3 regions of the Desulfosporomusa polytropa genome follow, and region 2 is predicted to be linked to each of the others. Evidence: riboswitches for the same ligand, from Rfam matches in the RefSeq annotation. Region 2 holds a riboswitch; each other region holds the start of a gene.
The links. A riboswitch is a leader RNA that binds a small molecule or an ion and turns the genes downstream of it on or off. The one in region 2 is predicted to bind cobalamin.
Positions count from the first base shown of each region.

Region 1: it holds a riboswitch for cobalamin, as region 2 does, so the genes downstream of both, ACZ449_RS17185 (nicotinate-nucleotide--dimethylbenzimidazole phosphoribosyltransferase) here and cobN (cobaltochelatase subunit CobN) in region 2, are expected to answer to the same signal.
Region 3: it holds a riboswitch for cobalamin, as region 2 does, so the genes downstream of both, ACZ449_RS26655 (ABC transporter substrate-binding protein) here and cobN (cobaltochelatase subunit CobN) in region 2, are expected to answer to the same signal.

Region 1 covers NZ_AP042400.1:3,279,088-3,289,854, reverse strand. Annotated here, with positions in the region: gene ACZ449_RS17200 (hypothetical protein) at 1-182, shown strand, start outside; partial or broken gene ACZ449_RS17195 (IS3 family transposase) at 840-2,152, opposite strand; gene ACZ449_RS17190 (iron-containing alcohol dehydrogenase) at 2,439-3,596, opposite strand; cobalamin riboswitch at 3,855-4,055, shown strand; gene ACZ449_RS17185 (nicotinate-nucleotide--dimethylbenzimidazole phosphoribosyltransferase) at 4,174-5,208, shown strand; gene ACZ449_RS17180 (response regulator transcription factor) at 5,233-6,870, shown strand; gene eutS (ethanolamine utilization microcompartment protein EutS) at 7,171-7,512, shown strand; gene ACZ449_RS17170 (EutP/PduV family microcompartment system protein) at 7,519-7,950, shown strand; gene pduA (propanediol utilization microcompartment protein PduA) at 7,950-8,228, shown strand; gene pduB (propanediol utilization microcompartment protein PduB) at 8,253-9,044, shown strand; gene ACZ449_RS17155 (propanediol/glycerol family dehydratase large subunit) at 9,066-10,736, shown strand; gene ACZ449_RS17150 (propanediol/glycerol family dehydratase medium subunit) at 10,753-10,767, shown strand, end outside.
Region 2 covers NZ_AP042400.1:1,345,374-1,356,140, forward strand. Annotated here, with positions in the region: gene ACZ449_RS08235 (TonB-dependent receptor plug domain-containing protein) at 1-1,498, shown strand, start outside; cobalamin riboswitch at 1,563-1,746, shown strand; gene cobN (cobaltochelatase subunit CobN) at 1,918-5,643, shown strand; gene ACZ449_RS08245 (nitrogenase component 1) at 5,630-6,925, shown strand; gene ACZ449_RS08250 (nitrogenase component 1) at 6,918-8,216, shown strand; gene ACZ449_RS08255 (TonB-dependent receptor plug domain-containing protein) at 8,298-10,247, shown strand; gene ACZ449_RS08260 (carbon-nitrogen hydrolase family protein) at 10,288-10,767, shown strand, end outside.
Region 3 covers NZ_AP042400.1:5,298,269-5,309,035, forward strand. Annotated here, with positions in the region: gene ACZ449_RS26620 (AMP-binding protein) at 1-354, opposite strand, end outside; gene ACZ449_RS26625 (DUF3842 family protein) at 1,082-1,504, shown strand; gene ACZ449_RS26630 (NTP transferase domain-containing protein) at 1,565-2,527, shown strand; gene ACZ449_RS26635 (xanthine dehydrogenase family protein molybdopterin-binding subunit) at 2,703-4,820, shown strand; gene ACZ449_RS26640 ((2Fe-2S)-binding protein) at 4,817-5,284, shown strand; gene ACZ449_RS26645 (FAD binding domain-containing protein) at 5,278-6,096, shown strand; gene ACZ449_RS26650 (SAM-dependent methyltransferase) at 6,196-7,053, opposite strand; cobalamin riboswitch at 7,278-7,459, shown strand; gene ACZ449_RS26655 (ABC transporter substrate-binding protein) at 7,722-8,714, shown strand; gene ACZ449_RS26660 (adenosylcobinamide amidohydrolase) at 8,749-9,858, shown strand; gene ACZ449_RS26665 (MotA/TolQ/ExbB proton channel family protein) at 9,855-10,490, shown strand; gene ACZ449_RS26670 (ExbD/TolR family protein) at 10,477-10,767, shown strand, end outside.

The sequences.
Region 1 (10,767 bases), 1.9 Mb from region 2:
TAGTGTTAGGTGCTATTGTAACTGTACCCATCAATGCCAGCTTGGCACTAAATAGTGGCGTGGGTAGTGTTGATACCATTATTGGTGGTGTAACTATGACTGTGACAGCAATAGCTGACCCCTTTATGGGGATGGTTTCAGGTTTGCTGGTAAAGGCGCTTATTAGTATGTTTGGCATGTAAAGCAAAAAAGTAATGCCCTGCAGTTCATTCTCGCTGTAGGGCATTACTTTTTTTATGAATTTATAAGTTTTGGGAGTCGCGGAGGCATTATAAAACAAGGGGCGTCAAGTACAAAACCCGGCACAGGCGGCCGTACTGTTTACGCCCGGCAACTCCCCGTAGCCCCCTCGGCCTTTGCCGGAAAAAGCGTTCCGCAGGAGAAAAGCCGGGCGGTATTCCGTTAAAAAATCCGTATTGTTTGAGCGTAGCGAGTTTACGGATTTTAGGAATATTGCCCGGCTTTTCAGCTTTTGGAGGCTTAGGGCCTAGACCTTTTGTTACTTTTGTGGCAATGACAAAAGTAAAACCGCTTACCCTTCGAAACCCTTTGCGCTCTTTGTGTCCTTTGTGGTTTAACAAACCTAACTCCATAGCCTAAAACCAAGCCTATTTTAAGGATTGTTACCGCAAAGTACTCAAAGTATGCAAAGGGGTTAACGGTATCGTAGTAATTGCAAGGGTTAGGCCTTGCAATTCACGGCAACTCCCCGTAACCTCCCGGCCTTTGCCGGAAAAAGCGTTCCGCAGGAGAAAAGCCGGGCGGTATTCCGTTAAAAAATCCGTATTGTTTGAGCGTGAACTGGTACCCTAAATTAGGACAGTGAGAAGAAATCCGTTTTAGGAAGCGATAAGATGATCCCGATATTGATTTGGGGTCATCTTTTTTAATCCCCATTGGTAACGTTGGCAATTGTAATACTCAATGTATTCATCGATCTTATTCTGAACTTCAGTAAAGCTTTGGCACTCTTTTATATTAATTTCATCCTTCATATGTCCAAAGAATGACTCCATTGATGCGTTATCCAAACAGTTGCCCTTCCTAGACATGGACTGTTTTATCAATAATTCTTTCACCCTGCACTGAAATTCAGGATGTGTATAATGAAATCCCTGATCCGAGTGTATAATTGCGTCAGGGTGGATGTTTCCGCCCAAAGTTTCCTGTAATCGGTCCAGCGTTTTCATCACAAGACCCATTTCGAGAGAAGTCGATAGATGGTAAGCCAAAATTTCTCTTGTTGATCCGTCTTTAATGACCGATAAGTAAGCCTTACGCCCCTCGGCGTAATATAGATAGGTAATATCGGTTAACATGACCTTTTGCGGCTCGTGGTGATCAAACTTGCGCTTTAGCAGATTACATACCGTTTTATGAGGTTGAGTTGCCTTTGCCATTTTTCGATACGGATTCTTCCGTCTCACCACCGTAACCAATTGGAACCTTCGCATAATACGCAAAATCTTCTTGTGATTCATAAGAATTGCGTACTCTCTTTCTAGATTCATCTTTATCGTGCGCCAGCCACCCTTTCTTTTAGTAGCAATAAATATTTCTTCAATCAGTTTATAATCATTTCTGTCATGCTCTTCTCTCTGGTATCGACTAGGTGCTGCCTTCAGCCAGGCATAGAACCCGCTACGGCTAACTTGTGCTATCTCACATAAGTAACTAATCATACGATACTTCGGATACTTTCGTATGACTCGATATATGATTTGGAACTTTTCTGCAGCATTTAACGCCTTCTTTCTTTCTCCCGTATCTTTTTTAACAATTCATTTTCTGCCTCAAGAAAATAAATTTTGGCCTCGGCCTTTTTTAACTTATCTTCAATGGACGACTCTCTGCCTGTTAAACGGATACCTTTTGAACTTCGTCCCGCTTCTCTCAGACCTTGCTCACCACGCTGTTTGAAAATGATACGCCATCTTTTGATACAGACAAATGGTTTATCGTCTCCTATTAGTTGAAGATTGAAGCCATTGTCAATAAAAATTTGTCTAGGCTTCTTTCCAGATAAGTATTCTTTGACCGCTCTAATTTTAAAATCGGAATGATACGAGATATAGCGGTCAGTTACTTTCTCTACATTGGGGTTTCTCAGAAGGATGTGTTGATCCGATTCGCTATAGAATATATTACTCACTAAAATTCCGCCTCCGGTAATTAATAATTTCATTATATACATTTATTCGTTCTATGAACATACAAAAACCCCGATACGGACTTTATAATAGTGTCCATTATCGGGGTACCGGTTCACGTAGCGAGTTTACGGATTTTAGGAATATCGCCTGGCTTTTCAGCTTTTGGAGGCTTTGGGCCTAGACCTTTTGTTACTTTTGTGGCAATGACAAAAGTAAAACCCCTCTCTTCGTATTCCATTGATTGAACTTTAAGCCAAAGGAACGCGTTAGCGGTTTTCTTTAAGCCTATAAAATTGATTGGTAGATATCTTCGATATCTTGTTGTGAGCCCTGGCGGGGGTTGGTTTGGCAGCAGACATCCTTAAGCGCATTTTCTGCCAACAAAGGTATGTCTTCCGGTTTAAAGCCTCGTAGTTCCGATAGTCTGGCTGGCAGGCCCAAATCTTTATTAAGCTGCTGCACTTGGGCGACAAATTCGTTGGCGCTTGCCTCTGATGACTGGTTGGTAGTATTGATTCCGGCAGCGCGGGCAAGATCAGCATATTTAGTAATGGCGGCTGGCAGGTTATATTTCATGACAGCAGGTAATAAAATAGCATTGCACAGGCCATGGGGCAGATTGTAAAAGCCGCCCAGTTGGTGAGCGAGAGCATGTACATAGCCAAGACTGGCATTATTAAAGGCAATGCCAGCTAGGTATTCCGCGAAAACCATGGCTTCTCTAGATTTTAAGTCGCTGCCATTGTTATAGGCAGTACATAAGCTACCGGCAATTAACTCAACCGCCTTTACTGCTTTGCAATCAGTTACCGGACTGGCATTTGTCGATACATAAGCTTCGATGGCATGGGTTAAGGCATCCATGCCGGTAGCTGCAGTGAGACCAGGTGGCATGCCCAGCATGAGTTCGGCGTCGCTTACCGCAATGATAGGGGTAACATGCCAATCGTTAATGGTCATTTTTACGTGTCGTTTCTCATCAGTAATAACGCAAAACCGCGTGAGTTCACTGCCTGTTCCGGCTGTCGTATTTATGGCAATAAGCGGTGCAGCTCGTTTTTTGGATTGGTTCAAGCCCTCGTAGTTGGCAATTTCACCGTCATTGGTAGCTAAAAGAGCGATGGCTTTAGCGCAGTCATGAGGGGAGCCGCCGCCAAACGATATCAAGAAATCACAGCCATTATCCCTAAGTAATTTTAAACCATAATTTACTTGGTCGACTGTTGGGTTAGGCGAAACGTCCTTATATATGATATAAAAAATCCCCTCAGTAGTAAGTAAGCTCAGAAGTTTGTCAATCAGTCCAGTATCGACAAGAATTTTGTCGCTGACAATTAGAGCTTTTCTAAACATCATTGGTTTTATATAGGCGACAATTCGTTCCATACAGCCTGTACCTAAGATGCTAATAGGTGTCATAAAATATTCATGGATCTTTTCCATAAGACGATAGCCTCCTTATACATCGGTTCACCAAAGAGTAGCATTGTTTTATAGTTTGTGCAAGGATATAGCGGCGTAATCGAGAAACGTTAGCAAAAAAACAACAAATCATAACAAGGGATAACTATCTCGTTTTACGTAAAAACTATAAAATAGAACTTTTTGGACTAAATATTTCAACATTTTGCGAATCGTGCATAGGCTAACAGGAGAACAGGTTTACCTGTAGAATACGATAAATATAGAAATTAAAATTTAATAAATTTCCACCATACAGGTGCCTCTTAGTAAGTTAAGAGGAGAATAGGGAAGCTCGGAAGGATTGAAAAATCCTTAAACGACGCGGTCGCGCCACTGTAATCGGGGAAGAATACTTTTATTATGCCACCGGCAATCGGGAAGGCGAGGGTATTCTTATGATCCGTAAGCCAGGAGACCTGCCTGTTTTGGCTGTTATTTACCTCCGCGCCAGAGGTAGTACCAGAAGGACAGGATTTATGAAAACCATAACCCTGGCCCTTTTGGGCTAGGGTTTATTTTATTATTGGCGCAAAACATGAAAATTGGAGGCGTAAACGTGAATTATCAGGCAAAAGTAAACAATTTAGTTGATGGTGCAGCAAAACCAGTAAACAGCCTAGGCTTATTAGAGAAAATATTCAAAAAAATGTTATTGGCTTGGGGTACGATGCATCCAGAAATCAAACCCTATCACTTGATTTTTGCTGCTGATAATGGTGTTATTGAAGAAGGAGTGGCGACTTGCCCAGAGGAAATCACCTACCTTCAGGCGCAAAATATGGTAGACGGGCGAGCTACTATTAGTTGTTTTTGTCAAGCCAATAATGTGCCCTATTCTGTCATTGATATCGGAATAAATAATAAAAAGATAGCAGGTATTAACCGCAGAGTTGTTGCTGGTACAAAAAACTTTATGAAAGAGGAAGCCATGACGCTGGCTGAATTTGAACAGGCATGGCGTGTAGGGGAAGAGATGGCTGGCTATGCCATTGATACGCAAGGTGCAAACTTAGTTTCCTTTGGCGAAATGGGAATTGGCAATACCACTACCTCCTCAGCCGTTTTGCATGCCATGACCGGAATCTTACCTGAATTTGTTGTAGGGTATGGCGCTAGTGGACCAGTCAATGAGATTGTTAAAAGAAAATGTGTTGTAGTAGCTAAAGGCGTTGAACGCCATCGGGAAAGCTTCCGTAGTATTGAAGATATTTTGCGTTGTGTTGGGGGCCTGGACATTGTTGCTATATGTGCGGCTATGATTGAGTGTGCAAAACGCAAAACCCCCTTTGTCATCGACGGTTTTATTACTGCCGTCGCCTTTGCCTGTGCTTCTAGGATTAATAAGAAGGTAGAACATTGTGGGTTACCCTCGCATATGTCCAAAGAGCCGGGTATGTCTTATGCGATGCTGTTAGGCAACATATTAGCTGATGATATACCTATCAGGGCCAATATGGGGTTGGGCGAGGGAACTGGCGCGATATTGATGGTTGCCATGCTTAAAACCATGACCTATACTATGTATAATATGGCAAAGCTTTCGGATTTTAATTTAAGTACACCAGAACCGCAGCAAGTGGCAGGTATGTAGTGAATTATATAGGGAGACATATGTATGTATACACTGTTGATTGCCGACGACGAACAATTAGAACGGCAGGCTTTACGGTTTATCATTGAACGTAATTGTCCAGAAGTGCGCATTATCGCTGAAACCGGGGATGGCAGAAGTGCTGTAGCTATTACTGCAGCTGAAAAACCGGACATTGTGCTTATGGACATTCGTATGCCAGAGATTAGCGGGCTGGATGCGGCTCGTGCCATCAGGGCAACGTTGCCTGACACAACCATTATCATGTTGACGGCCTTTGATGAATTTAACTATGCTAAAGAAGCTCTTTCATTGGGTGCAGCAGAGTATTTGTTAAAGCCGCTGCGACCTAAAGACTTATTGCAGACGTTAACGGCTGTTGTAGAAAAAATCCATCGGAGAAAGTGCAAAGAGCAGGAAGAAGTTGAACTCAAAAAAAATCTCGATCAGGCTATGCCGTTTATCAAGAATTCATTTATCCATGACGTGATTTCCGGCAAGGTTACTGATTTAACCAACTTTCGGGATCGGGCTGGTTTCTTGGGGATCAAGGCTGATTCTGGTGTGATTTTGGTAGCTAATATTGATAATTTTAAACAGCTTACCCGCAGGGCATCCGAACTGGAAAAACAGGTGGTTAAGCAGCAGGTATATCAGCATGTTTGCGAAATCGCTGGCAAAGAAATACTGGTGGTACCTTTTGGCGGCGATGAAATCATTATTTTTATCGGCTATGAAGGTGATATCGACCCAGGGCAAGTCGAACAGCAAGTCCGGGAGTTGGCCGGAAAAATCAGGGATGATATAATTCAAGTAGGCATTAGCTTAACAATTGGCATTGGCCGTTATTATAACGACCCGCTGCAAATTCATAAATCATACCTTGAAGCGGTCAGTGCACAGCAACAAAAATTTTATATAGGCGATAATCAAATTATCCATATTGATGATGTGCCGCACCTAAACGTTGCTTCCTTTCGCTATCCCTTTAATTATGAACGCAATCTCCTAGATAAAGTTCGCTGTGGTGAACGGCAGCAAGCTAAGGAAATTTTGCGGCAGCTTTTACAGGAAGTCTTTACAGCCAAAGCCAGTATGGAGACGGTAAAGGCGTGTGTATTGGAACTACTGATTGTATTATCTAGAGCAGCTGTAGAAGGTGGGGCCAATCTCGAAAAATTAACGTTGCTCAATTTTAATTGTATCAATCATTTGATAAGCTGCACAGACAGGGAAGAGGTGCGGTGCTGGATTCTGGATTCACTGGATCAATTCATGGATAATATGCTAGAGAACCGCAGCAGTATGAACGTAAGACTAATAAATAAGGCTTGTGCTTATATAACAGAAAACTTCCATAAAAGTATTTCTTTAGATGAAGTTGCACAAACTGTCCATTTAAGCCCCTACTACTTCAGCCGCATTTTTAAAGCAGAACAGGGCTGTAACTTTGTTGAGTTTCTGACTAAGGTTAGAATTGACAAAGCGAAACTTATGCTGCAGAAGCCGGAAATGACAGTTGTTCGTGTGGCTGCTGAAGCTGGTTACCAAGATGCCAGTTATTTTTGCCGGGTATTTCGTCAGGAAGTGGGGGTTACACCCAATCAATACCGTACAAAGCTTAAGAATAGTAAACTAAGTTCTGAAGTCTTAAAAGGGTAGCAATAAATTTTTAGAATATAACGAAAAAATACTGTCATAATATAAATATCATATAGAACTTGAATACATACAAAAAAGACTGTGAGAAACAGTCTTTTTTTGTTTTCATTCGCAAAAACACCAAGATAGCACAAAGAAATACCATGAGATGAAAATAAGAGCTGCTTCTTGAAGAGTGGTTTATCCGGAATACAGGCAAATATGTCCTGTGGTTACGCAAGTTCGTCTCAAGGTAAACTTGCAAAAAAATCTAATTATTAAGAGGAGTCAAAAAGACAACAGAATTGTGAGGTAGGGGTCATGCTCCAAGAAAAGCCGAGAGTAGTACAGGAATATGTGCCTGGTAAACAGGTAACATTAGCGCATCTTATCGCCAACCCCAAAAAAGAACTGTGCGAAAAACTGGGTATTGTGGATAAGGGGGCCATTGGTATCTTGACAATTACTCCTTGTGAAGCAGCTATTATTGCAGCCGACGCAGCAACCAAAACAGCAGCAGTCCAAATTGGATTTATGGATCGCTTTACTGGTTCTGTAGTTATTACCGGCAATGTCTCGGCTGTTGAGGCAGCTTTAAAGCAAGTCGTCAACTTATTATCTGAGGGTTTGGGTTTTTCGACCGCCAAGCTGACAAGGTCGTAGCAGCATATGATTATGTTGGTCGGACCTGTAGGTGCAGGAAAAACATCATTAATTAATGCCCTTAATAATGACTGTAACAAGGCTGAAAAAACATCAAGCATCTGTTTTACTAACGGAGCCATCGATACACCTGGTGAATATGCGCAAATGCCGCGTTTTTACTCGGCTTTAGCCGTGACAGCTACTGAGGCCACGTTAGTTCTAATGGTTCAGGATGCCACAGATTGTCGTATCACACTCCCACCCGGGTTTACTGCCATGTTTCCGCGACCGGTAGTAGGAGTAGTCACAAAAATAGATGCCCCTGGGGCTGACCAGGAAAAAGCCAAAAACCGTCTTTTACAGGCAGGAATCAAAGAACCTTTTTTTTGTGTTTCTGCGTATACCGGAGCAGGTTTGGCTGAATTGACAGAATATCTCATGCGAAAGGAGGTGTAATTATGAGCGAAGCGTTAGGCATGATTGAAACAAAAGGTTTAGTAGGAGCCGTTGAGGCTGCTGATGCCATGGTAAAATCAGCTAATGTCATTTTAGTAGGTTATGAAAAAATTGGTTCCGGTTTAGTTACTGTGATGGTGCGTGGTGATGTTGGCGCCGTCAAAGCTGCGGTTGATGCAGGTGCTGCTGCTGCCAGAAATGTGGGAGAGGTAGTATCTGTTCATGTAATTCCCCGTCCGCATACTGATGTTGAGAAAATTCTTCCTACAGTTAAATAGCCATAATTTTGGAGGTGTAATTATATGCAAGACCAGTTGATCGAAAAGGTCATGGATGAAATTAAGAAACGTATGGAGACAGAAGCTCAGGCAGCTCCAGCCCAGGAAGCCGTGAAGGCAGCCTGCAACCCCGGTATTACCGAGTTTGTTGGTACTGCCATTGGTGATACGGTAGGTTTGGTTATTGCCAACGTTGATCCTATGTTACATGAAAAAATGAAACTTGATCCTAAGTATCATTCTATCGGTATTCTCGGTGCCCGTACTGGCGCCGGCCCGCATATTATGGCTGCTGATGAAGCAGTAAAAGCCACCAATACCGAAATCGTAACAATTGAGCTTGCCCGTGATACCAAAGGTGGCGCAGGTCATGGTTGCCTGATTATTTTCGGGGCTGAAGAAGTATCTGATGCTCGTCGGGCCATAGAAGTGGCTTTAAAAGAACTTGACCGTACTTTCGGTGATGTATATGGTAACGATGCCGGTCATCTTGAGCTTCAATATACGGCCCGCGCCAGCTATGCGATTAATAAAGCCTTTGGCGCACCTATCGGTAAATCCTTTGGCCTAATTGTAGGTGCACCTGCTGCTATCGGTGTTTTAATGTCTGATGTCGCCGTAAAAACGGCCAGCGTTGAAGTTGTCGGTTATGCCAGCCCTGCTAGTGGCACTTCCTTCTCTAACGAGGTTATTCTTCAAATCACTGGTGACTCCGGTGCTGTACGTCAAGCGGTAATTAGTGCTAGAGAAGTAGGCAAAAAAGTATTAGAAGCTATGGCTGGTCCGGCTCCATCCACGACAAATCCATATATCTAAAAATACAGGGGGGAAATTGAGATGAAGAGATCAAAACGTTTTGAGGTGTTGGAAGCCCGCCCTGTAAATCAGGATGGTTTCGTAGTCGAGTGGCCGGAAGTTGGCCTGATGGCTATGGGCAGCCCCAACGATCCTAAACCCAGTATTAAGATTGAAAACGGTAAAGTAGTTGAAATGGACGGTATTCCTCGCGCCCAGTTCGACTTTATCGATCAATTTATCGCAGATTATGCTATTGACACTGGCATTGCTAATAAAGCAATGGCTATGTCTGATGTTGAAATTGCCAAAATGCTTGTTGATGTCAATGTATCCCGGGATGAACTTATTAAGATTATTCGTGGCTTGACGGCAGCAAAAATTGTTGCTGTACTTAACACCATGAATGTAGTAGAAATGATGATGGCTTTGCAAAAAATGCGGGCCCGGAAGATTCCTTCAAATCAATGCCATGTTACTAACCCGCAAGATAATCCAGCACTCATTGCTGCCGATGCTGCTGAAGCAGCATTACGCGGTTTCGATGAAATGGAAACAACAGTAGCTGTTGTTCGGTATGCACCGTTTAATGCTTTGTCCATATTAGTAGGTTCCCAAGTAGGTCGTGGTGGCGTACTTACTCAATGCGCTCTTGAGGAAGCAACCGAATTGCTCTTAGGCATGAGAGGCATCACTGCTTATGCCGAAACTATCTCGGTATATGGTACTGAAAACGTATTCGTAGATGGTGACGACACTCCTTGGTCCAAAGCCTTCCTGGCCTCGGCATATGCTTCACGCGGTCTTAAAATGCGCTTTACTTCCGGCACTGGTTCTGAAGTACAAATGGGTTATGCTGAAGGCAAATCGATGTTATACCTGGAAGTTCGCTGCATTATGCTGACTCGTGGCGCTGGGGTCCAAGGTCTCCAGAACGGTTCTGTAAGTTGTGTTGGCGTACCTGCCGCTGTTCCTTCCGGTATTCGCGCTATTCTTGGTGAAAACCTAACAGCTGCAATGCTTGACTTGGAAGTTGCTTCAAGTAATGACCAAACCTTTACCCATTCCGATATTCGCCGTACCGCCCGAACTCTGATGCAAATGTTGCCAGGCACTGACTTTATTTGTTCCGGTTACAGCGCAACTCCGAACTATGATAACATGTTTGCCGGTTCCAACTGGGATGTTGATGACTATGATGACTGGAATATTCTCCAACGCGACCTTATGATTGATGGCGGTCTCAAGCCGGTATCTGAAGAAGACGTTATTGCTATCCGTAGTAAAGCGGCTAAAGCTATTCAGGCAGTATTTAATGAGTTTGGTTTCCCGGCTATTACTGATGCCGAAGTGGAAGCTGTTACTTATTGCCATGGCACCAAAGAAATCATTAAACGGAATGTTGTTGAAGACCTGAAGGCTGCCGAAGATATGATGAAACGTGGCATTACTGGTGTAGATGTCGTAAAAGCCCTTGCCAAATCCGGTTTTGCTGATGTTGCTGAAAATGCACTAGGTGTTCTTAAACAACGTATTTCTGGCGACTATCTCCATACCTCAGCAATTCTCGATAAAAATCTTAACGTTATTAGCGCTGTAAATAACAAAAACGACTACGCTGGGCCGGGAACAGGCTATCGCCTCAGCAAAGAACGTTGGGATGAAATTAAAGACATACGCCAGGCAATAAAACCGTCTGATTTTGACGTTTGATTTAGGAGAAAGGTGGATGGAAATGGAAATT
Region 2 (10,767 bases):
AAGCAATAGTATCTCAGCTTCTGCTGGCAATAATGGCACAAAAAATAATAATGTCAGTTTTCAGGCTGGTAAATTTGGGATGAATTATTCTATTAATAAAACAGATGAAATTGACCACATATCTGGTGGTTATACCAGAAGTACAACTGCGTCCACTAGTGCCAGCTATGTGCCTAAACGTTATTATGATTTTTCCGGCAATGACCGAAAAAATTTATCCTGGCGCTATACATTTGATGACAATTGGGATTTCAGCCATTCCTATGGTACAAGTGATTCGACCTATTTCTATCGCCATGATGAAGCGGCGAATAAAGCGACTGTTGGCAGCCTGAGCTCAAGCAGTAATTTTGATACAACCTATAATCGAATGCAATTAAACTATAAAAAAGATAATGTAAAAGGTACTTTGTATTTCAATCAAAAGGAAATGGATAGCCATAAAAACGAGTATTGGGCTACGGTAAGTAAAAAATATCAACAACTGGCTACGCCGAGTGTAACCAAGGGTACTGACAAAGATCGAACAATTGGGTTGGATGTGCAAAACAGCTGGAAATTAAAAGATGATACTTTACTTATTGGTATTAACGCCCAAAGAGAAAGTTATGATGCGAAAGAAAAAGTGGATAGTGGTGACTGGGATAGCCGTTCCTTTGACCGTAACGTATATTCTATTTACGGGCAATATGATCATCGGCTGAATCCTTCGTCCAATATCATCCTGAGTGCCCGCGAAACTTGGACAGAGGGTGCTGTAGATGATAGAAACTATAATAAGTTTACACCCCAGTTGCAATATCTGAAGAAACTAAACGATAATACCAGCTTATATGCTAATGCCGGGATGTCCTTCATGATGCCTACCTTTACCCAAATATACGGTTCAGCTGGCAGGGTAAAAGGCAATCCCAGTGTAAAGCCACAACAAGGCGAACATTATGAAATTGGATTAAAACGGAACACTGATACCCATGCTTGGCGGTTAGCTCTGTTTAACTATGCGATAGATGACAGTATTTCAACTACGTATGTCGAAAGTACAGATACCTTTAACACTACCAACGAAGACATTAAAAATACCGGAATTGAATTATCCTGCACGATTAATAATGGCGGTGGCTGGCATACCAACTGGGGCATTTCTTATAGTAATCCGCAAAAATATGAAACAGACAAAAATGGCGATAGCGAAGGCTGGCACCGCTACTATGGTAAGCTGCAGCTAAACGGAGGAATAAACTATACCAATGAAAAATGGAAGGCAGCACTTACGGCTACCTATTTAGCGGACCGTGAACGCGATACCGATGACGGCGGCAGCATTAAGCCGATGTTACTGACAGGTGCCAATATCAGCTATAAAGCGGCAGCTGATAGCGAGATCTTTTTAACAGTAGACAATCTGTTTGATCGCAAGGATATTACTTCCCATTCCACGTCAGAGTACTATACCTTGGGAAGAACCTTCCAGTTAGGTTATAAAAGAAGCTTCTAGGCTGAATTTATTATTTACCTACAAGGGAAAAGAATCTGTTAGCGATTGTATAGTAGCTTTATAATTTCATATTATTGAGATAGGTGTCCGTAAGGACTTAATAGGGAAGTCCGGTGTAATGCCGGCGCGGTCCCGCCACTGTAATAGGGAGTTAGTCTAAGGTATGCCACTGAGATGAAAAAGTCTTGGGAAGGTTTGGACAAGCGATGATCTAGAGCCAGGAGAACTGCCTATCTGTCAATCACCGTTTTTTACCCACGAGTGATGGGGAGGGGATTTACAGTCAGACTGTTGTACCGTTATCTCATCCCGGCGTTTTTAATGCCGGGATTTTTATCGGATATAATAGGTGTTTTGAACTCTCCCAACTTTGTTGGGAGAGCTTTTTTGATTTATGTAATAAGTGAGGTGATAGGCTAATGGGAAAAATAATGTTTCTAACTAATATGGAACAACAGCATACCATGATGAGCCAAGCGAAAAAGACCCTTTGTGAAGAAGGGCTGCTTCAGGTGTCTGCCAGTTCTGCGCTTTTAACAGATGCGGAAAAGTGGAGCGATAGATGGGAGAAGGAGTTTTTATCCAGTGATATGATTCTGTTTACCTGGATGGGAACCGGCTTAAATACAAAGTTTCTGAAGAAGTCGTTCGAATTTTTGCAGAAACATAAAATTAAACATCTTTATTTGATTGCTGACCCTGGCAATGATGTATTGGAATATGGAATTACTCTGGTAGAGAAAGGGTTGATTCAGCGATATATATCCTTTAGCGGACTAATAAATTATCGCAATTTGTGGTTATGGATGAGTTGTCAGTTTAGTCAGGCAGATTGTAACTATGCTGATCCAGAGCAACTGCCGTGGAACGGTATTTATCATCCTGGTGCCGAGGAAGCATTTACTGATGTAAGGCTCTACCGTCAGCAGTTTTGTTTACCAGACCGCCCAACCATTGCCATGATTTTTTCCCGCGAAGAATGGGTTTGGGGCAATGTAAGCTATCAAACCGAAATGATCCGTGAAATAGAACGGCAAGGATATAATGCGTTAGTTGTGTTTACGAATAACATGGCGAACACGGCAGAGGGCTCGCCTGATTTGGCTAAAACGTTTGAAACCTACTTTTATGATCAGGGTAAGGTAATCATTGATGTTCTAATTAATAACTTTGTTTTTTCGCTTACGGTGACTCGGTTCCTGGAGTTAAAAGTAATTCAAGACTTAGGCGTGCCGGTATTGCAGGCTTATAATTTGTACAATTCATATGCGTGGTGGAACGAGAGCTTTGCAGGCATGAGTCCTTCAGAAATATCGTATGCGATTGCTATGCCTGAGTTTGACGGTATTATCCATTCAGTGCCTGTGTCAACAAGAGAAGAATTGCCTGATGGCACACATGAAAAGAAACCCATCATTGAACGGATTGCTATGTTGGTGCGTAAAGCCGGCAAGTGGGCAAGATTGCGGCATAAACCTAACCGGGAAAAGAAAGTGGGCATTGTTTTTCATAATTACCCTCCAACTAATTCCAATATTGGCAGCGCTTCCTGCATTGATTCTCCTGAGAGTATCCGACTGTTGTTGGCTGAAATGATGGAGCGCGGCTATAATGTCGATCATCTACCGGAAAATAGCCAGGTGTTTATGGAGGAGTTAATTGCCCACGCAACAAATGACCGGCGGTTTATTACCGATAAACAAATCAGCGAAGCTGACGGCAAATTGACGGCTGAGCAATATGGCCGGTTTTTTGCCGGTTTGGAGGAAAAAACCCAGGAACAGCTACTTAGCGACTGGGGCGAAGCACCAGGGCAAGTGTTTAAGTATGACGATTTTTTATTAGTCCCCGGTATGCTGAACGGCAATGTGTTTATTACTGTTCAGCCGCCGCGAGGATTCGGGGAAGACCCTGGTAAAATTTATCATTCGCCAGACTGTGCGCCAACCCATCATTATCTTGGTTTTTATTATTGGCTGCGTAATGTATGGCAGGCTGATGTATTGATTCATGTTGGAACACACGGCTCACTGGAATGGCTGCCAGGCAAAGGGACAGCCATGTCCGACGCCTGCTATCCGGACATTGCGATTGATGATATGCCGAATATTTATCCCTATTGGATCACTTGCGTGGGGGAAGGAATCCAAGCCAAGCGGCGCAGCGCAGCCTGTCTGATTAGCTATTTGTCGGCACCGATGAGCGTCTCCGGTACCTATGAAGAATTGGCCGAACTGGAAACATTGCTAGAAGAATATTGTCATTTCAAACAAGATACGGCCAATACCGATATGGAACCGATTAAGGAAATGATCAGGGATAAAGTAAAAGAGGCTAACCTAAACGAAGATGTGCCGGAAGCCGAAGCAACTGATTTCGACGAATATGTGGGCCATTTGCATGTGTTTATAACCGATATAAAAAACATGCAAATGAAAATAGGACTGCATACCTTGGGATGTCCGCCAACAGGTGAACATCTCACCGAATATTTATTGGCGTTAACGCGTGTGAATAATGGTGATATTCCTTCACTCATTCAAACACTGGCAGGGATGTTTGGTTTTGATTTTTACGAGCTGTTGGAAAACAGCGGCAAAATGCTGGCTGACGGCAGCAAGACCTATGGCATGTTGATTGATGAGATCCGGGAAAAAAGCCGGGAAGCCATTCTGGTCTTAACAGAAAATGACTTTGCTGTCGAAAAAGCGGAGGCTGTGCTTGCTTTACCCTGGACAAGTCAGTTAGAGGCTGGATTGCGGGAACAGTTTCTGTGTGTAAGCCGTTATATTTGTACGCACATTGCTCCAAGCCTGTTGAAGACAACGCAGGAGATCACGAATCTCCTGGCGGCAATGGAGGGGGAATATGTTGAACCAAGTCCCTCAGGAGCGCCAACCAGCGGCGGCGCAGACTTATTGCCGACAGGACGCAATTTTTACAGTGTTGATCCACGGACACTGCCAACACCGGTTGCCTGGGAAATCGGCAAACAAATGGCAGAAGACATTATCGCTCGGTATGTTACGGAGGAAGGGCACTATCCGGAAAGCGTTGGCATTATTTTGTGGGCGACAAGCAATCTGCGCAATCACGGGCAATGTGTAGCTGAGTTTTTATATTTGATGGGTCTAAGGCCGGTTTGGCAAAAAGGCAGTTTGCGCGTTAGTGATATTGAAGTTATTCCTTTATCAGAGCTTAAGCGTCCCAGAGTAGATGTCACCGGACGTATCAGCGGCTTATTCCGGGATAGTATGCCAAGTTCGGTTACATGGATGGATAAAGCGGTGGATATGGTGGCGTCTTTAGATGAAAGCATCGAAGAAAACTATATCCGCAAACATGTTTTACAGGAGTCGCAGGAATTAACAGAGCAGGGTGTTGACCCGGCTACAGCCTGGCGGCAGGCCTCGTATCGCATCTTTGGTGACCCACCGGGCGCTCATGGCGCAGGGGTGGGGGGCTTGCTGGAGGCAAAAAACTGGGAAAACATTGATGATATTGCCAAGGTGTATGTACGCTGGGGCGGGCATGCTTATGGAGTCGGTTCCAATGGCACATACATGCCTGACGTATTCAGCAAGCGTATGGGCAGCCTTGATATTACGGTACAAAATGTCGATCACCGGGAGTCTTCTATGCTGAGCGGCGATGATTATAATTCATATCGTGGTGGCATGGTGGCCGCAGTTCGCAGCATAAAAGGGGAAATGCCGCGCAATTATGTGGGTGACAGTTCGGATCGTAGCAAGGTGCAGATCCGCAGTCTGAGTGAAGAACTGAAACGCTGGTTTCGGGGTGAGGCCATGAATCCGAAGTATATCAATGGGATGAAAGAACATGGTTATAAAGGCGCGGCAGATATGTCCAGCTATGTGGCGGTCAGTTATCAATGGGATGCGACCAGCGCAGTTCTGGAAGACTGGATGTATGAAAAATTTGCCGAAAAATATGCGTTTGACCCGGATGTACAGGAATGGATGAAAAACGTGAATCCCTGGGCCTTGCACCGCATTACCGAGGTGTTGCTAGAGGCAGAACAACGCGGTTTATGGGAGGCCAAGCCGGAAACCAAAGAAGAACTGCAGAAGCTGTATATGGAGATTGAGGGAGAATTGGAAGGACGCAGCGATGACAATGAATAAACGGCATATGGTAACAATGAAACGAAGCTGCAGTTGCAGTATGCCAGGTGTGTGGCGTGCCGTGGCGCATAACGAAGGGGCTGTCGTGATTTATCACAGTCCCAAGGCCTGCGGACATGTAACTCGTGATATGGACTTGGGCGGTCACTATCATGCAGTAGCCCGCCAGACATTTGTGCCGAAGCAATATACGGCACCGTTAGTAACAAGTAATTTGCAGGAAGAGCACTCCATTTTTGGCGGTGCCGATCAATTGCGACAATGTATTGACTATGTCGTAAAGCGGTACAACCCCCAGTATATTATGGTTGCTAATTCGTGTGTCGCCGGTGTCATCGGCGATGATACCCAGGCAATTGCCCGGGAGGCTGAGACAGAGTGGGGTATACCGATTATGACCGTGCCCTGCTGCGGTTTTTTAGACGGGGAGTATCATGCCGGGTTTTATTATACAGCTAAAATTCTGACAGACCGGTTTATGGAGCCGCAGCCTAAAAACGTTAATACAGTAACCTTGCTGGGCGACCGCGGCGGCCCGAACGGAACCGACGCAAAAGAAATCGGTGAACTGCTTAGTTTTTTTGGTCTGCAGGTACAATGCCGTTTTCCGGGATATGCTACGCTGGAAGAGCTGAAACGTGTTCCAGCTTCGGCGCTTTGTATTCCGTTGGGGGGAAGACCGCAATCCTATACCTGGATGCGCCGACTTGCTGTTGATTTACAAGAAAAGTTTGGGATTCCCTTTCTTGATCATGAATATCCGGTAGGCTGGCAGGGAACGAAAACCTGGATCAGGCAACTGGGCAGAATTTTGGACCGGGAACGAGAAACCTTGCAGGCAGAAACAGTGCAGGAAAAAAGGCTGGAATTGCCGCTATCCCAGTGCCGTACTGCCATGCAGACAATAAGGGTAGTAGTGGGCATTGGCCGGCCACTCATCCATTTTCAGCCAGATATGGTGATTGAATTACTTACCTTGGCTGGAGTAAAGCCTGAGGGAATTGTTTTGTTTAACGGACTTACCGGGGAGCAGAAAGAGGCCATGCGGCAAGAACTAAAAAAATATACGGTAGCGTCTATTTTGGACGAAAAAGAGGGAGAAGCCATGATAAAAGCTGCAGACCTTCTGATTACAACCCACGAACTGGAGGATGAAGAAAATCGGCAGTTTTTTCTGCCGATCCTACCGCCGTTAGGCGTTGGCGGCTTAATTGACTTGTTGAATAAATTAGCGCGGCTGGCAAGGCAGACTGGGCGGCGGGGAGGGGTGCTGTATGGTTGATAAGCTGCAGTGGGGTAATGTTTGCACCCAGGTGAATACTTGTGCTTTAACCGGCGCGGCAGCTTTTTTTGCCGGTATTCCTGATGCCGCTATTGTGGCAAATGGACCGCTCTGGTGTTATTTTTATGCGCTTAAGTTCTTTGACAAACAATGTCCTACTATGGGCAAGCGTTTCTTTGGCACACAGCCGGATAATAATGCCGTTGTTTATGGTACAGAAGAATGCCTGCTGGAATTATTACACTCCATTCGGCAGTCGTCCCGTCCATCGGTTCTCTTAATAGAAAATAGCTGTTCTGTCAGTCTGATTGGCGATGATATTGCCGGAATTGCCGCGCAGGCTGATATGCCCTGTCCGGTGGTATGTATTGACAGCGGCGGTTTGACAGGCGGCTTTTGGGAAGGCTACCAGGCAGCAGCAGCAGCCTATTTTTCTGTTATGCCGCTGCAGCGGCGTACTCTGGTACAGCCTCGTACGGTGAACTTGTTGGGCTGCTCGGTCGGCTATTACAATGCGGAAAACGATTTGCAAGAGTTGAAACGCATGCTGTCACTGGCCGGATACAAAGTATGGGCCTATCCGGGCGCAGGCAGCAGTACTGAAGAAATGGCAGCAATGACTCAGGCAGAATTAAACCTAGTCATTCATGCCGAACTGGGACTTAATCTAGCGCAGTATCTGCAGAAGGAATACGGCATGCCTTATCTGTCGCTGCTGCCGCCTTACGGTCTGGAAGGTTCGCTAAGCTGGCTGAAAGCAATAGCGCAGGCCATGCCAGGAGACGCTCAAAATCTGCAGGCTGTGCAGCAGGAAGCTGACAGTCTAAATCGCCGGCTGCGTACAGCCACGCGGGAACTGCAGCGGTTGTGGGGTGAACCATGGTTTGAACATACACTTGTTGCGGCACCTTCTTCGGTTGCTCTCTCGATGGCACAGGTGCTGCGTTCGGAGTGGATGTCTACCGGAACATTAACCGTTATATTGCATGACGGCGTTCCTTCATATACGGTGCCTAATTGCATTGATACCATCCTCGACGGACAGAGTGACAGTCAGGTGATCGAAAGTCATTTGGCAAACATTTCAGCAGGATTGCTACTGGCAAGCGGCCAGGAAAAAGCTATATTGCAGCAACAGGCAGTGACAGAGGTGGTGTGCCAGAATATCTCCCTGCCAGTGTACGATGAGATCATTTTGCACGACAGGCCATTTATGGGTTTCCGCGGCTCAGTCCATATGGTTGAGCGGCTTTGGAATCAATATATGCACTTTTGTCAGTGGAAGAGGTGAAAGGGGAAAAAAACCATGCCGGAATATTGCCCTGATTTTATCCGATGAAAAAAATTTATAATTTGAGGGGGAGAAACATTAATGAAACAGTCAAAATTGACAAACAAAAGAAAAGCCTTGCTGTGCGCTATGGTGAGCAGTGCGCTGGTGCTGGGCATGACGGGGATTTCCTATGCGGAGGAACGAGATGACTACGCGTTTGATCAGGTGGTAGTAACCGCTACAAAGACACCGGTTAAGGAATTTGAGGCAAATGCCAATATTAGTGTGGTTAGCAGGGAAGAAATTGAAAAAAATCATTATGCGGATGTTAGTGATGCTTTACGGCATGTGCAAGGTGTCACAATTATGAATTATAGTGCCGGCGGCGAAAACTTTAGTTCGAATGGCTTATATATCAATGGGTCTGCTAATGTAGTCTTTTTGGTTGATGGCATGCGGGCCAATACGAATGGCAGTATATACAGCAAAGCTCCGATAGGAGAATTTGTCAATATGAATATGATTGAGCGCATAGAGGTGCTAAAAGGCTCTGCTTCCACTTTGTACGGTTCTGACGCACAGGGCGGTGTCATTAATATTATTACCCGGAAGCTGAAAAATGGTGAATCGGAATCTAAACTTGGGATTGAATATGGCAGCTATGATAAAGAACAGTATAATTTTACGCATAGCGGCAGCAAGAATGGGCTGTTCTGGAGTATTGACGCTCAAAAGCGGCTTATGGGTGATTTTAAAGATGGAAACGGCAACTCTGTCATTAACGATATTAACTCTACGGCGTTAAATTTTAAAATCGGCAAAGATTTTGATGAAAATTCCAGTCTTACCTTAAATTATCAAACCTATAAATCCGATTATCAAAGACCTGATGTAGGTTCATTTGATACTACTAGAGATTATGGTAAAAAGGACAATAATAAATTTAGTCTTGTCTATGATAGAAAAATTTCTGAACAATTGACAAATAAGTTTTCGCTATTTAGAAACCAAAATGTTTTAAAGGACAAATATGATAGAGCGGATATATGGTACATGGATTTAGAAACTGCAGGCTTTACCGATCAGCTCACTTATAAAGCAAGTAAGCAGCATACCTTGATTGGCGGGTTTGATTATTATAAGGACAAAGTAAAGAATTACTATTCGGCATACTATGCCGGATCGATGCTTAATGCAGAAACCTACCAAGATAAAGAACTTTCTAACCAGGCATTATTTATACAAGACGAATGGAACATTGATAAAAACTGGAATCTTACCTCAGGGATTCGGTTTGATCATCACTCTGAATACGGTAACCACACTACGCCAAGTGTTGTAGTGGGGTATAAGCAGGATGATAAAACAAATTATTATGTCAGCTACAAGGAATTTTTTGTCGCTCCTAACCAATACCAAGTATTTTCGAAAATTGGCAGCAAAGATTTAAAACCGGAGGAAGGAAAAACCGTCGAATTCGGTGTGAATCACAAATTTGACGATAGTTTTGTTGGCAGCTTCAATATTTATAAGCAGAAGGCTGAGAATATGATTGGCTATAAATACTTGACCAGTGCTCCATGGTATCAATATTACAATACAGGAAAAGAAGACTCTCGTGGCTGGGGAGTACGGTTGACAAAAGACTTTAACAAAAACTTCAGAGCCAATATTGGTTATACCTATATTTATGTAGATCCGACATCGGCAACATCCAATCCGAATCGAAACGGTTTCTTGCCTCGCGGTACCTGGAATATTGGGTTTGATTATGACAAGGACAAGTTCAATACCGTTCTTAATGGGCGGGGGATTGTTGACCGAGAAGGGGGATATGGCAAAAATACAGTCGATGAATTTAAAAACTTCTGGGTGTGGGACTTAGCTGTTAATTACAAGGCTTCAGCTACTACGAAAGTGTATGCAAAAGTGAACAATATTTTTGATAAATTCTATGCGGAGCAGGGTTCAGACGGTAATCCCAGCAAAACGTATTGGTATTCGTCACCCGGACGCAATGTTCAAATGGGCATAGAGTATAGTTTCTAATTGGTACAATTTTTATAGGATTGAATTGAGGAGAATGAGTATGCGCATTGCTTTATTGCATCTTGAGCTAAGTGGCGGGCCGGAAAAGCGGAATCAGGCGTTGCTGGAAAAGGCGATAACTCTTGCCGCCAAAGAGGGGGCCAATTGGATAGTCACGCCGGAGACTGCACTGCAGGGTTATTTTTTTACCCAGAAAGACCGCCCCTATTCCATACCGGTACAGCCTGCGCCGGAATTGCAGCCCATCAGACAGCTGGCAGGCGCCTATGGCCTGACCCTGTTTTTATGCTGTGCCGAACAGGATGAAACAAGTGGCCTGTACTATAATAGCTGTCTGGTTATTGGTAATGACGGCGAGATCATCGGCCGCCACCGGAAAATGCGCTCACATGGTACAGGCGCGGAAGGCTGGGCAAGTAAAGGAACATGCCGGGATCCCTTTGCTTGTAAGGAGATGACCGCCGGCGTGCTGGTCTGCGCCGATTCCTATTTTGAAGAAAACGCACAGGCACTAAAAGCC
Region 3 (10,767 bases), 1.7 Mb from region 2:
CCCATCATCCACATCGCCGGTTGGTTGGGGAGCAAGGTCGGCCAGAATGCGGACATAGGGCGTGCCAAATTTGGCAGCTAGTAAAATATACTGCACAAGCTGTTCATGGTTTTCTTCCGCTTTTTCTGCGTACTTTAAGCAGCAAACAGAAGAAAAGCAAGGAATTTCGAGGTGTAGTTCAGAGAGCTTTTGGATTGTTTGCGGGATCTGAGTTGCGGTAAACGGATGTGCGCGAACAGTATCGTTGCCCAGTCCACGGATTTCAATGCCGTCAAAACCAAAATCTTTGGCCATGGAATAGATATCTGTCCAACTGAAATCAAGACAACCAAAGGTAGAAAAAGCAAGTTTCATTGCAGTCTCCTCACAAATCTTTTTTAGAACTATTAATAATCGGTCTGCTTAGTTAGCTATACCCAGCAATAAAAAAGCTTTCATCTCTAAGCATTTCTGCTAAGAGACGAAAGCGTAAACTTTCGTGGTATCACTCTTGTTGATATCTGCTAGGGTGAGTTTCACGACTGCTCTGCGCGCTGTTTCTCAGCAACCAACAGCTCTCTGGAGCGTCATACCGCAGTGTATTTCCCTATCATTGCATTAATTACTTATTTATAAACCATTTTGTAATTTTTGTCAAGATGATTTCAGAAGAACCAGTACTATAATAGGTGTAAGTATAGTTTGTAATGCTAATGATTTTAGATAATTCGTACTATGTCTTGACATATAAAAGTGAATTTTGGTACAATCAGAGTAATGAAGGTAGCTGAAGCTGCTGAATACCGTATGAAGTACGGTTGTTTGTTTCCATAACAGAAAGTATAAAAATTTCTTAAAAGCAGGCCGTGGTTTCTTTATGTTGAACGACTTGTAAATAACCTATAATGTGAAATGTAGCCATGAAGGTTTCGTGTGAAGCGATTTTCATGGTTTTTTTCGTTCTCCAGATGGAAAGTATAACTTTCCCTGGATTGAACGACTATACCCCTAAAGGGCACAGGCGGCTTCTGCAGGGATTTGGTTGTTGTTAGCCGAATAGATATGGCAATCGTCCAGTTTTACGGAAGGTGGTAAAAAAGTAATGTTAATTGCAGTTATTGACGGAATGGGCGGAGGCCTTGGAGTGCAGCTGGTTACGCAGCTTTCATCACAACTCGGGCAAAAAGCAGATATTATTGCGCTGGGAACAAATGCGTTAGCAACCAACAATATGGTGCGGGCGGGAGCTATGCGTGGTGCGACCGGAGAGAATGTTGTTGTTGTCTCTATCCGCAAAGTTGATATAGTAGTAGGGCCAATTGGTATTATAATTCCTAATTCCTTGATGGGCGAGATTACGCCTAAGATTGCCGAAGCTGTTGCTTCATCTGATGCGCATAAAGTACTGATACCGGTTAATCAACAACACTTCGATATAGTTGGGCTGGAAACCAGGCCACTGGTGGTATCTATTAAAGAAGCTGTGGCGAAAGTAAGTGAGCTTGTTCAAGGTAAGTCCTGGTAAGATAAAGTAAGCTGTCGAGTCATCAGATAAAACAACCCATGGTGGGTAAGGGGTGTTGAAATGACACTGCCTGGACAAAGTAAGCAGCATAACTGTGAAAAAAAAGAAAAACAAATAACAGGCGGCCTAATCGTTGCTGCTGGAAAAACTTCAGCAGGAAATGAAGCATGCCCACTGCTCAAAATTGGCTCTATTTCTGTAGTGAAACGAATTGTTTTAACCTTCCAGCAGGTTGAAATTTCACCAATTGTGGTAATTACCGGGTATAGAGCGGAAGAAATCGAACATGATTTAGCTGATTATGGGGTTATATTTTTACGAAATCCAGAGTATGAAACCTCGCAGATGTTTGATTCTGCCAAAATCGGACTGGATTTCTTACAAAATAAATGTGATCAGGTATTATTCAATCCAGTAAATATTCCGCTGTTTACACCAGAGACAATTCAAAAGATGATGGAATGTGGTGAAAAGGTAATTTCGCCATCGTATCATGGAAAAGTCGGTCATCCCCTTATGTTATCTTCCAAACTGATTCCTGGCATCCTCAAGTATGCGGGGAATAGGGGAATGCGAGGAGCCATTGAAAATATGGGGGTTGAAAGACAAGGGCTGGAGATAGAGGATGAAGGTATTCTCCATAATACCGATGACATTGAGCGGTTAGACCAACTTTTAGAAAAACATAATCACCAGATATTGCATCCGTTTGTTAGGATTAGTATTGAAAAAGAATCTCTATTTTTTAATTCAAGGACAAAATTGCTTTTGATTTTGATTCAGGATACACATTCGGTGCGAAGTGCCTGCAGGCGTATTGCATTGTCTTATAGTAAAGCCTGGAATATGCTAAACGAATTGGAACAAGAGTTGGGATATGCAGTTGTTGAAAGAAAACATGGCGGCAGCAAGGGCGGAAAAACGTATTTGACAAATGAAGGTCTGAAATTTCTGGAGAAATATCAGCAATTTGAACAAAATATACGCCAGTATGCAAAAAATGAATTTGATAGATTATTTTAAAAATCAAAATTGTATAGCAAGTTCTTTTGACAAAGAATTTGATGAAAATATCCTCCTATTTTATAATGATTATAACAAGTGATTGTTAAATTATTACAAAATGGGAGGGTATTTATGTTTACCCTAACTATCAATAGGAACGATGTAAAAAAAGTTGAGGTAGAGGAGGCCCAGCATGGAAACAATCAGTAAATCTGCTAAGAAAAAAGATCATGAAGCGAAAGTAAGCGGCCAGGCTCTTTATGTGGATGATCATGTAATGGACAATATGCTTTATGGTAGATTATTGCACTCCGCAAAGGCCAAAGCACGTATCACTGATATTATTCTGCCAGCATTGCCGGAGGGCTATTTGGTTGTTGACAAGAATGATGTACCTGGTGTAAACCGCGTGGCAATTATCGTTCATGACACTCCGGTTTATGCTGAGGATACTGTTGAGTATATTGGTGAGCCGATTTTGATGGTTGTCGGTCCGGATTTTAAAGAAGTCGAGAGAATTTTGCATGAGGTTGTTGTAGTATATGAAGAACAAGTTCCAGTTCTTGATATGCGTAAATCAGATACTGCTTTTTTCAAGTACAATTATGCCAAAGGCGATATTGATACGGCGTTGGCAGAAGCAGATCGTATTTTCATTGAGACATTCCAGACTGGTTATCAGGAACAGGCTTATCTTGAAACACAAGGGCTGATTGCAGAGCCGCATGATGGACGAATGACGGTACGTGGTTCGATGCAGTGCCCCTATTATGTGCATGCTGCAGTTGCCCAAGCATTAGGCTGCGAGGGAAAGGCTGTTCAAGTTATCCAGGATGTCACTGGGGGAGGCTTTGGCGGCAAGGAAGCATTTCCTTCCATGCTTGCGTGTCAAACCGCAGTAGCGGCAAAAAAGGCAAACAAGCCGGTTAAGGTCATATTTGACCGGCGCGAAGATATGGAGTTTACTTCAAAACGCCATCCATCCATTTGCACCTATAAGGTAGCGATTAAAAATGGTGAAATTACAGGTATGGATATTGAAGTGTTATTCAATAGCGGTGCCTATACTACTCTTTCTGCCGTTGTTTTGCAGCGGGGCTTGATTTGCGCAAATGGTGTGTATCGTGTGGATAATCTGAGGGTTGCCGGGCGGGCAGTTAAGACAAATACAGTGCCTTGCGGAGCCTATCGCGGTTTTGGCGCACCGCAGACTTTCTTTGCAGTAGAGATGGCCATGGCTCATATTGCCAAAGAACTGGGCATGGATTCTCTGGAACTTAAAGAAAAATATATTGTTAAACAGGGGGATGTTACGTCTACCAGCGGTAAGTATCATTTCCATGTACCTTTGCCTGAAATGATTCAGCGGATTGATGAGCTTACCGATTATCGCACCAAGCGCAAGCTGTACCAGAATCAGACAGGACGATACCGGAAAGGTATTGGCATGTCGTTGTTCTACCATGGCTGTGGGTTTACGGGCAGTGGCGAGCGTGACATCATTAAGGCTGTTGCCAAGATTAGAAAAAATGCAGATGATACGGTAGAGGTTCTCACAAGCAATGCAGATATAGGTCAAGGTCTCAAAACTACGTTTTGTAAAATTGTTGCAGATACCCTGGGTATTTCGTATGATCAGGTATTCATTGATAACCCGAATACCGACCGTGTGCCAGATTCAGGCCCGACTGTAGCCAGCCGTTCCTTAATGACAGTTGGTGGATTGCTGCAGCGAGCGGCAGAGAAGCTTAAGAAAGAATGGCGACCTGGCGAAGAACAAGTTATCGAAGAGCATTTTGTCGAGCCTGATTTTGTAATTCCGTTTAATCTTGAAGAATTTAGGGGAGACGCCTATCCGACCTATTCCTGGTCTGTTAATGCGATTGAAGTAGAAGTAGATACACTTACTGCTACTACCGAGATTTTGGGAGCATGGGGAATCTTCGATGTTGGTGTTCCTGTTGATATGAATATTATATTAGGTCAAATGCAGGGCGGTTTCCTTCAAGGGATTGGTTATGCCTCGATGGAGCAGATGGACTATAACGATAAAGGCAGGATTCGCAATAACAGCTTTAGTGACTATATTATTCCGACAGCGGTAGATGTGCCCAATCTGGTGACTGAAATCCTGAACAATCCATATACCCATGGTCCCTATGGAGCAAAGGGGGCTGGTGAACTTCCGCTTGTTGGTGCGGCTCCAGCTTATCTAGACGCGATGGAAAATGCGCTTGGTGCTCCATTGAATAAGGTGCCATTCACACAAGAAGATGCCATGAGCATTTTACAGGAGGCGAATAAGCGATGATAGAATTTATTCTTAACGGTCACTCGGTTACATCTCTTGCCAAAGAAAATGCGCGGTTGCTTGATGTGCTACGAGCTGAATTTAGCCTTACTGGTGTAAAGTGCGGTTGTAAAGAAGGGGAATGTGGTGCCTGTTCGGTTATTCTTGATGGCAGATTGGTTAACTCGTGCATGGTAGCCATGGGCCACATTGCAGGCAGTACGATTATGACTATTGAAGGTTATCGTGAAACAGAGCGCTTTGCCGCTCTGGATAAGGCGTATGCTGCTGTCAGTGCGGTGCAGTGTGGTTTTTGTATTCCAGGCATGATTCTTGCTTCTGAATGTATTCTAGCCAAGAATCCCAACCCTACCGAAGCAGCGATTCGCGAAGGTATATCAGGTAATCTTTGCAGATGTACCGGGTATAATGCCATCGTCCAAGCGATTCAGAGTGCCGCAAAGGAGGGGCAAGGTTTATGGTAAATAGTTATCAGGCAGCATCGTTGAAAGAAGCCTTGGAGATTCGTGCAATAAAGACGGTTATCCCTTATGGTGGGGGTACTGATTTGATGCTTGAACCAGATGAAAATGCAAACTATTTATTCCTGGCTAAAGTACCTGAGATGAAAAATATAGTGGAAGATAGCGAGTATATCCGTATTGGGGCCGCGTGCACGTTTACTGATATTATGGAAAGTGAACTGGCGCCTGCTATTTTAAAGAAGGCGGTATCGCAGATTGCGGCACCGGCCATCCGCAACCTGGGCACTGTTGGTGGCAATATCTGTAACGGTTCACCTAAGGCGGACAGCGCACTGATTTTTTTCGCGACAGACGCTAAACTGCGTCTTGTTAGCAGCCGGGGCGAACGGGTGATTCCTATTACGGAGTTCTATCTGGGTAGAAAGAAAACGTCCCTGCAGGCAGATGAACTGCTTGTAGAAATTCTAATGAAGCGAACCGGTCTTAGTAATTACTATTATAAGAAGGTGGGTGCAAGAAATGCTTTAGCAATTTCTCGAGTATCCTTTGCGGCCATCTTTGACGTTAAACAAGGGAAGATTGCAAGCTGTATGACGGCATTCGGTGCAGTCAGCGACGTTATCATTAGGCGAGCAGATATTGATGCTATGTTTATCGGTAAGACGATTGATGAAGCAAAGAACGTCAAGGAAGAGTATCTTACTGCCTATGCGCAGGCTATTGTTCCTATCAGAGGTAGAATTTCGGCAGAATACCGCAAGGCTGTTTGTATGAATTTACTGCGTGACTTTCTTGCAAGCAATGGAATTTGATTTATTTTCTAGGTAATAAAAAAACACCCTGCGGGTAAAGTGAAAATTACGAACCAACACTTTACCGCAGGGTGTTTATATATGTTGTATAGTAGTGGGCTATTCTAAAATAGTTGTTTTACGGTCTGCACGCCACCAAAGCACGCCGATTGTTGTGTTAATCAGTTCAGTACAATAATCCTCAACAGCCCGATTGGTCATAAACTCGGTAATTTTAGCTGTTGTTTCTGGGCCTTCCAGTCCAAACAGTGAAAAATAGCTGGTGTAGTACTCAATCATGTACGCCAGGGTTTCCCGGTAGCGCTCGCGGTAACTGTAAAACTTGAGGTTCGGGAGGAAACGTTCATTATAGAGGATATTAAACGGATACTGAATGTCAAAGGCCATATGCTCAGGGGGTTCTCCCATGAGATGTTCCCACAGAAGAGAGCGAACCTTGATATGGTAAGTGCCGGCAAAGCCGATAAGGCAACAGACGCCGGTTGACACATCATTCATTTTCATTAAGCTGTCATAATCATTGATGGCAGTCGTATTGGCCGCAAACACGACATCATAGGCAGGTTCAGATGGGAAATCGAGCCAATCTGCCTGCTGCGGCTCAATCCGGCATGTAAGCCCTTCATGTATGGCCTCGGATTTCAACATCGCCAGCATTTGGTCGGCTGTGTCCAAGCCGGTAACTTGTCTGACCTTGGAAGCCAGGGGCAATGTATAGGTACCGGCACCGCAGCCTATATCCAGTACGGTGCTGAAGGGGCTGATCACCTTGTCGGCCACAAGACCTTCAACAATGGTATTATAAATAGAACGGCTCTGGCGGTTGCGCAGTGCATGTTCTTCGGCGAATGAATTCCAGAATTGTTGCCAGCCCTGTTTATTGCTATAACTGGGAGCATAATTAGAGGTATCTCGTACCTCCTGCCAGGCAGCTGTCCAAAACTTAGTATTACACATATATTTTCACCTTCCTGAAATGCAATTAATAAAAAAGGCATGAACATCCAAGGTAGCATTTCCTCAGGTTTCATACCGGAATTTCGAATCTTCATGATTCAGAATAGCTACTTTAACTATAAATTGTTTCGACATAATTGTCAATTATAGTTATTGTTCAGATGAAAAGGAAAAGACATAGAACTTGACAAGTATTTTCACAAAGGTATATACTGAATATGGAAAATAAAATATTTGAGGTAGGTGCCCAACTGGGCTTAATAGGGAAGACCGGTTAAAAGCCGGCGCGGTCCCGCCACTGTAACGGGGAGCAAGCTTAAGATACGCCACTGGGATGTATTTCCTGGGAAGGTTTAAGCAAGCAATGATCCGGAGTCAGGAGAACTGCCTGTCTGACAATCACCGTTTGTTACCCACGAGGTTTGGGGAGGGGATTACAGTAGGCGTTTTGTCGACTAGCTGATTCACTCCTGGTTTTTGACACCAGGAGTTTTTTATTAGCATTAGCTTACTGTTTGTTTATTACTCCCGACTTTACGTGGTCGGGAGTTTTGCTATGTGTATCCATTTTTTCTCAATAAGCAGGATAAATAACACGGTTGCACTGCTTTGGCGGCAATGATGCTGCACAGTATCTGCTGAAGAGACAACCTACAGGAGATGAAGCTATGACAATGGTAAACCTAGCTAAGCGGTCATTCCTTCGACTGAGTATGCTTGTGGTTTTAGGACTGCTGCTAGTATTCACAGGTGGTTGTGCCGAAAAAAATAATAGTAGTTCGCCTCCAGGCGAAAGTGCAGCCAGTTCTGGGGGTTACGAAGTAGTAGATAGTACTGGCTATGTATTGAAACTTCCGCAAAAACCCCAGAAGATTGTGTCGCTTTCTATTAGCACTGATGAGATTCTTATGGCTCTGGTAGTCAAAGAGCGTATTGCGGCCTTGACGCAGTTGTCTGGTAACAGTGGCGTATCGAATATTGTTGAACAAGGCCAAGCGATTCCTAAAAAAATACAGGCCAATGCCGAAAGCGTTATTGCGCTTCAGCCAGACCTTGTAATTATTCCAGACTGGCTGCCGCCAGCGCTAAGCCAAACACTCAGGGAGGTAGGCATTCCGGTCTATGTCTATAAAACCGCAACCACCATTGCCGAAGTCAAACAATCGATTACAACAATGGCTCATGTTGTTGGCGAAGAACAAGCCGGTGAACGGTTGGTAGCCGAGATGGAAATTCAACTGGCACAAGTTAAGGAGAAAGTACGGCAAGTTCCTGCAGGCAGTCAGCCGGTAGTTATCCGGTTTTCCTTGATGGGTGACGGCGGTGGACAAGGCAGTACTTTTGAAGATATTTGTCGTCAGGCCGGGGTATTAGAAGGTGCGGCGTTGGCTGGACTGCATAGTGATGAAGTATTGTCCAAAGAACAAATTGTCAGTGTTAATCCAGATGTAATATTGCTGCCTGTCTGGGATTATAGTGGCAAAACAGATACGAAGAAGTTCGCAGAGGATGTACAGAATGATCCGGCATTGCAGTCGGTAAAAGCTGTTCGCAATAAAAAAATGATTGCTGTGCCTGACAGACACTTAACTTCTACTTCGCAGTACATTGTGTATGGCGTACAGGACGTAGCTCGGGCTGCTTATCCGCAGTATTTTTAGGTCAGAAAAAATGAAGTGTACGAGGAGCAGTAGCATGAAACTTTGTACCTTATCTACTGGCGATATTGTTTACCAGTATTATAAAAGTATTGTCATTCCATTTGAGCAACCACGCAAGGTAATCAGCACAGCAATTGTTAATGGGGGTTACCGGGAGGATTTGACAGCTGTGTTTAATAATGACTGTAATCCTGGGGCTGGGATGGCCTGCACCCTGCGTGCGCTCACCTACCAGGAACATATCAAGCTTATTACCGAAGAAATCGGCCTGGACCCGGTGACAACGGTTGGGATGGAGACCGCGGCCTCTATGCAGAATGTTGCTATCCATACGGCATGCTATGAAACCCTGACAGTAACCGCCATTGTTACCGGCGGTATTGAGGTCAATGGTGGGCGGGTCGGTGATCCAGCAGACTACTTTCAGCCTATTGATAAAAGTAGTGTGGAAAAACCTGGAACTATCAATATTATTCTGGTCATTGATGCTGATTTGCCGCCAGGCATTATAAGCAGAGCGCTGGTTACCTGTACGGAAGCCAAGACGGCGGCCTTGCAAGAACTCATGGCAGGCAGCAATTACTCGACCGGTTTGGCTACCGGTTCAGGTACAGATCAGACAATTGTCATTGCTAATCCTACCTCGTCGCTGTACTTTGAGAGCGCGGGCAAACACTCGAAGCTGGGAGAATTGATTGGCCGGACAGTAGTGTCTGCTGTTAAAGAAGCTTTGTATAAGCAGACTGGATTGTCACCAGAGCAGCAACACAGCATGTTGCGCCGGTTCAAACGATATGGGTTAGCAGAAGAAGAGCTATGGCAGGTTTATTATGAAGATAATACGGAAAAAGCTGTGATTAAACCTAAATTTTTAGATGAACTATACCAGATAGACAGTGATGCTTGCTTAGTGACCTATGGGGCTTTGTATGTACATCTCCTGGATGAACTGCAGTGGGAATTATTATCTGGTAGTGAGGTGTGTCAGGTAGCCAATCAATTGCTTATGACAGTTGCCACTAAATTTGGGGTGACAGCACCTGTGATCGCCGATACGAGTGCTGCAGCTTGTCTGCAAACCTGGCAGATATTGCTGCTGAGCATTATTACAAGTAATTTACATAAAACGGAGGAACAAAGATGAGCATTATAGCAGAGTTTTTTGGCATATTTCATAAAGGTGGCCCGGTTATGTATTTGATTATGGCCTGTTCCTTACTGGTTGTAGCCATTGGTGTTGAACGGTTCTTATATTATAAAAAGATGAATACCAACATGCGTGAGTTTAGCGAGCAGCTTACACCATTGCTAGAACAGGCTGATTGGGAAGCAGCTTATGCATTATGCCGACAGACTCAGGGAATTGCAGCTAGTGTTGCTGCCAAGGGTATTGGCTACATTCAACAGGGCTGTGCCAATGTGGAAAGTGTGCTTGAGGGTGAGGCTGCGTTAGCTGTTGCTGGTTTGCGTACCAATCTAAGTCATTTGGACACCATTGTAACCATTGCGCCACTCTTGGGTCTCCTGGGTACAGTTATTGGCATGATTGGTTCTTTCAGTGTCATGAATATTAAAGCTGGCCAGCCACAGGCCATTACTGGCGGTGTCGGGGAAGCGCTTATTGCTACTGCCTCTGGCTTATGTGTAGCTACTTTAGCGATGATTGTGTATAGTTATTTCAACCATCGCCTAGACCAATTGATCACCCAGGTTGAACAAGCTTGCCTGTTAGTGTTGGGGCATATCAAACAGGAGAAACATCATGAAATTGCGTAATTTGCGGTCTGAGCGCCAGCCTAAACTGATGATTATCCCCATGATTGATATTATTTTTTTCCTATTGGTATTTTTCATTATGAGTACTCTCTATATGGTTGATCAGCAGACCATACCTGTTAATTTACCGCAGGCTGCCTCGTCCCAAAGCGACAAACCGCACAGTGTGGCGATTGCTGTTACCAAAGAGGGACGGGTTTTATTTGAACAGGAAGATATACCACTGGAATTGTTGAAAAAACGGGTGCAACTGGAAATGAGCAAGCAAAGCGACCTG